One region of the Shewanella sp. SM73 genome, then DNA from elsewhere that is predicted to be linked to it. Evidence: riboswitches for the same ligand, from Rfam matches in the RefSeq annotation. Region 1 holds a riboswitch; the other holds the start of a gene.
What was found. A riboswitch is a leader RNA that binds a small molecule or an ion and turns the genes downstream of it on or off. The one in region 1 is predicted to bind cobalamin.
Positions count from the first base shown of each region.

Region 2: linked by a shared signal. The riboswitch ahead of L5M51_RS03945 (TonB-dependent receptor) and the one ahead of L5M51_RS03335 (ABC transporter ATP-binding protein) in region 1 are both predicted to bind cobalamin.

Region 1 is NZ_JAKKRY010000002.1:15,266-17,740, reverse strand. It holds gene L5M51_RS03340 (histidine phosphatase family protein) at 1-659, shown strand, start outside; cobalamin riboswitch at 881-1,057, shown strand; gene L5M51_RS03335 (ABC transporter ATP-binding protein) at 1,157-2,032, shown strand; gene L5M51_RS03330 (FecCD family ABC transporter permease) at 2,073-2,475, shown strand, end outside.
Region 2 is NZ_JAKKRY010000002.1:172,184-174,658, reverse strand. It holds gene L5M51_RS03950 (hypothetical protein) at 1-438, shown strand, start outside; cobalamin riboswitch at 573-807, shown strand; gene L5M51_RS03945 (TonB-dependent receptor) at 916-2,475, shown strand, end outside.

The DNA of each region.
Region 1 (2,475 bases):
GTGTGGATGTGCCTTTAAGCAAAAAGGGTTGGCAACAAATGTCGGCAGCAGTTGAGTCACAGGCCAGCGTGTGTAGCGCGATTTATAGCTCGATTTCACGCCGCTGCGCCGATTTTGCCCACGCTTTTGCCGCCGAGTTGCATTCGACGGCGGCACTGATATCTGAGTCAAGGCCATTGCAGGCGCAGTGTTTGTCGGGTTTACAGGAAATTGATTTTGGTGATTGGGACGGTTGTCGGCTCGATGAACTGTATCAACAAGAGGGCGAACGCTTAGCGGCGTATTGGCAAGACCCTTGGCAAACTCCGCCGCCCAATGGTGAAACTATGGCAAGTTTTGAGTCGCGGGTGAATGGGACGATTGACCAGATACTCGCCGCCGAGTTTGAACGATTGACCCTTGACTCACATAAAATGGGTAATGAAAACAGTGCCGTTAATGAAACCACTGTCAATATGCCAGCCACTCAAGTGTGGGTCGTGACCCACGGAGGGGTGATCCGTCACTTAATGGCGCGTGCCTTAGGGGTTGAACGGGCGGTGGGGTTTTATAGTCAACTCGATTTACCCGTGGCGGCCGTGGTGACTATTAATGTGCTGCAAGATGAACAGGGTGCCTGCTATTGGCGTTTAGATTGGCCGAGTGGGCGCAGGTGTTGAGGCCTTATTTCACTATCTCGGCGCTATCATGTAGGCGTGATCGTTTGGCGAGAATAAGCTGACATGAAAATATTCTGATTTAAACAGCATTGCCTAATGGGATAGATGTAGGATAATGCTTTTCCCTGACGTTTGAACGAGATAGCGTATTACATGCGCAATGAGTGATAACGTCGCAGAAATAGGTGTTGGGAATAGACTCTCTTTGTTCGAATCGCTCCGTTGTTTTAATTCACAGTGGCGTTGTTAACAAAGAGTATATCAACCCAAACATAATAGGGAATCGGGGAGCTGCTCGTCAGTCAGCCCGAACTGTGCCCGCAACTGTGAGTAGTGAAAAAGATCTCGAATCTTATTCCCTACGAGTCAGGAGACCTGCCTATTTCTGTTATCGCTGCGTGCAGCCTTAGTTCTCGAGCGGGTGACTCGAGGGAGCAGATGACAATATGTACAACCTTTTTTTATACAGGTTTGGACTCGATAGGAGCGCCGCTTAGGTGAAACTTTCCGCAATCCAAACTAACAGCCCCGTGAATGACACTAACCCGTCATTGAGCCCGTCAGTCGCGCTCAATGTGAGCCAGTTGAGCTGGTGTATCGATGGCAAAACCATTCTTTCCAATATTAACTTTACGCTGCCAACGGGGCAGATGCTGGGGCTGATTGGCCCTAACGGTGCAGGCAAGTCCAGTTTGCTGCGCTGTTTGTATCGGTTTGTTCGCCCGACTCAGGGCAAAATTACCCTTTTTGATCAAGATATTGAGCGCTTGTCGCCCAAGGCGTTTGCCTGTCGCGTTGCCGTAGTGCAGCAAGATACACCGCACTATTTTGATCTCACCACAGAGCAATTGGTCAGCATGGGCTTAACGCCCCACAAGGGTATGTTCGATACCAATTCGAGCTGTGATATTGAGCGTATTGCTAAGGCTTTAGAGAAAGTCGGCTTGAGCCATAAGATGCACCAACAATATGAGCACTTATCTGGCGGTGAAAAGCAACGCGCCTTGATTGCCCGCGCCATAGTGCAGCAGCCGCAGCTTTTAATCCTCGATGAGCCAACGAACCACCTCGATGTGCGCTATCAAATTCAAATCCTCGAATTGGTGCGTAGCCTTGGCATCAGCGTGATTGCCTCTATTCATGATCTTAATTTAGCCAGTGCCCTGTGCGACAGTTTGTTGTTGATCCATAACGGGGAAGTCAGCGCTATGGGGACGCCAACCGAAGTATTAACCGAGGCGCGAATTGGCGATGTGTTTGGCGTGTGTGCTCAGGTATTGCCCCATCCACAACATAAAAAGCCCTTAATCAGCTATTTTTATGGTTACCATGATTTAACGCACCACATGGCTGAGCGAGGCGAGGGCGGATGATTCAGGGAGTAAATAGCATTTCATCTCACATTTGGGGCGTATGGTGACACCTTTGACGAGACAACAACTGATGCTGGTCGCATTAGGCATAATCACTTTGATAACCCCCATTGCCGCCACAAGTTTTGGCGCGGCGAACATCAGTTTTATGGATGTTATCCAAGTCTTTATCAATAAAATGGCCAACCTCACTCAAGCCAATGGCATGACTGAGCGCATTGTGATGGAGCTCAGGCTACCGCGCATTTTACTCGCCTTTGTGGCGGGTGCGGGTTTGTCACTGGCGGGCAGTGTGTTGCAAACCGTGACTCGCAATCCGCTCGCCGATCCCTATTTGTTTGGCATTAGCTCAGGCGCGTCCTTTGGCGCTGTGGTGATGTTGACCTTATTCACTGGCTCTGGATTTTTTGATAATGCGGGTATGACGGCACATTCTGGGCTTT
Region 2 (2,475 bases), 160 kb from region 1:
GACGATACTGATTACGCTCATATGTTTGGGTTTCACTATGCCCAAGACATTCTTGATAAATATTGGCAGGAAGGCAGCGTCATTACTCGAGGGCCTGCCTCCTTTGTGTTTACGCGTCCCGATGGCAAAGTGGTGCCTGTTGGTTATCGCGCCAACCGTGATAATGTGGAAAAGTTAATGGCACGTATTCCGCGACTCACTTGGTTAGATGGCGCAGATGACGGTTATGTTGGCATCAGCGAAAAGGGGGAGCTGGTCTCTTGGTCGATGAATTTGCCCATGTTCGACAAGTCGCCAGTGCAACCTGCTGACTCGTTAGTGATTAAACCGCTGGATTTTACCCCCGTTGCCCAATGTGAAACCCCTGAGCAGCGTCAGGCGATTTTGAGCAAAGATAGACCAAAACCTGCGGCAAAAAACTGGGATGGCGTTTTCTAGCTCATGTGAGTTTTCTCGCTAATCTGAGATTAATGGACTTTCATCCGTATAGACGTCTATAATGCGCGCGCTCAGGTCTGATATGCCCTGAGCCTTGTTGGGCGTTAACAGGTTGTACGCCCTTTGAACCTAATTTTGAGTCAACCTTCTGTGGTGCTTGCGATGATAGCGTCGTGAGATAATCGGGAAGCCAGTGAAATTCTGGCACTGCCCCCGCAACGGTAAAAGGTGAGAGACGACCGCGTTTGATTGGTGTGTTCAAGAGTGAACCCGAAAGTCAGAATGTGAAAGGTCAGTCTCGCGTTAATCTAACTTTAATGGATTAACATAGCCTAAGTCCGGAGACCGGCCCTAAAGGTGTTTTTGAGATTTCGGTGGGCAGATCTCAAAATGCGATAATCACCGTCAGTATTTACGACTGAATTAACGGTATCGTGGCGTCAATGCCCCGTTTTCCTTGCAGGAGTTAAAGGTAAAATGGGAACAAATCCAACAAAAATCGCGCTGCTGATCGGCAGCCTTTGCAGTTTTTCAATTATCGCGCCCGTTATGGCGGTTGACGATACCAGCACAGCTAAAGTTGACGAGCATCTTGTCGTGATCGGCCGTTCTGATAAGACCCCGTTAAATATTGCCGCCAATGTGAATGTGATTGATGCTGCGGCTATTGAAATGAGTGGCGCGACTAATTTGACCGACGTCTTACGCGGTCAAAGCGGTATTCAAATTTCGGATAACAATATTGGAACTAGCTTTGCGATGCGCGGTTTTAGCGCCAGCACTGCCGTTAATAACACGCTGATTTTACTTGATGGTCGTCGTCTCAATAATATCGATATCGCCGCACCTAGCCTTAATGCCATTCCGCTTAATCAAGTGGATCGTATTGAAATTTTATCGGGTAGTGCAGGTGTACTTTATGGCGATCAAGCCGTGGGCGGGGTGATTAATATTGTCACTAAGTCCCCTGAAAATACTGGCGGCAGCGTGCAGTTATCTGGCGGTAGCTTTGATACCTATGAAGGTCGTGGTGATGTGTCTGGCGCGATCAACAAAGATTGGCGTTACTTTTTCACCGGTAGTTACAACCAAGGTGACAACTATCGCCAGCATAATGCCAACGAAACCGGCTCTATTCTTGGCCGCATTCAATATAAAACAGCCACAGACTCCTTCTTTGTTGAAACCAGCTACTACGATAACGATCGTGAAAATCCGGGCTCGCTTACTGAAAAGCAATTTAAAGACGATCCCCGTGCTTCATCAAATAAGGTAGAGTATGCCCACGAGATGACCACTGCGGCGCGAACGGGTTACCAGCATCAGTTTAATCAAAACTGGGCGCTGGCGGCGGATTTAGATTACAGCGATACCTTAGTGTCTTCTCTTAATTGGGGGGCGAACAGCCATAACACACGCTCACTGTTAATGTTTAGCCCTAAAGCGTTAGCGAATTACAGTACGCGTCAAGGCGAGCTAAACCTAGTTACTGGCTTAGATATCAGCCGTGGCAAGGCTGATTTTGACACTATGGCGCGCAGTAATGTGCAGCAAATGCAAAGCGCCTATCTACAAGCTACAGTGCCTTTAAGCCATACTTTAAGTTACGTTGTGGGTGGCCGTTATGCGCGTGTGACCGACGAGTTAGTCGATGGCAATGTCTATCCTAATGGCATGGATTTAGACGAAAATGCCCACGCATTCGAACTGGGTTTAAATTACCGCCCAACTGCGGAGCACAGACTCTATGTGCGCGCTGATGATAACTTCCGTTTTGCCAAAGTGGATGAGCAAGCTTATACATCGCCGGGCGTATTTGGCTTAAAGCCGCAAACAGGCCGTTCCTATGAGGCGGGTTGGGATTGGGCTGTCGCTAGTCAAACCCTGCGAGTCAGCCTATATCGTCTCGATTTAGAGGATGAAATTGTTTATGACTCGAGTGCAGTTAAACCCATAGGTGGAAATTTCAACGGTGCAAACGTAAATGCCGACGCTTCTCGTCGTTATGGCGCGGGTGCCGATTGGGATTGGCAGATC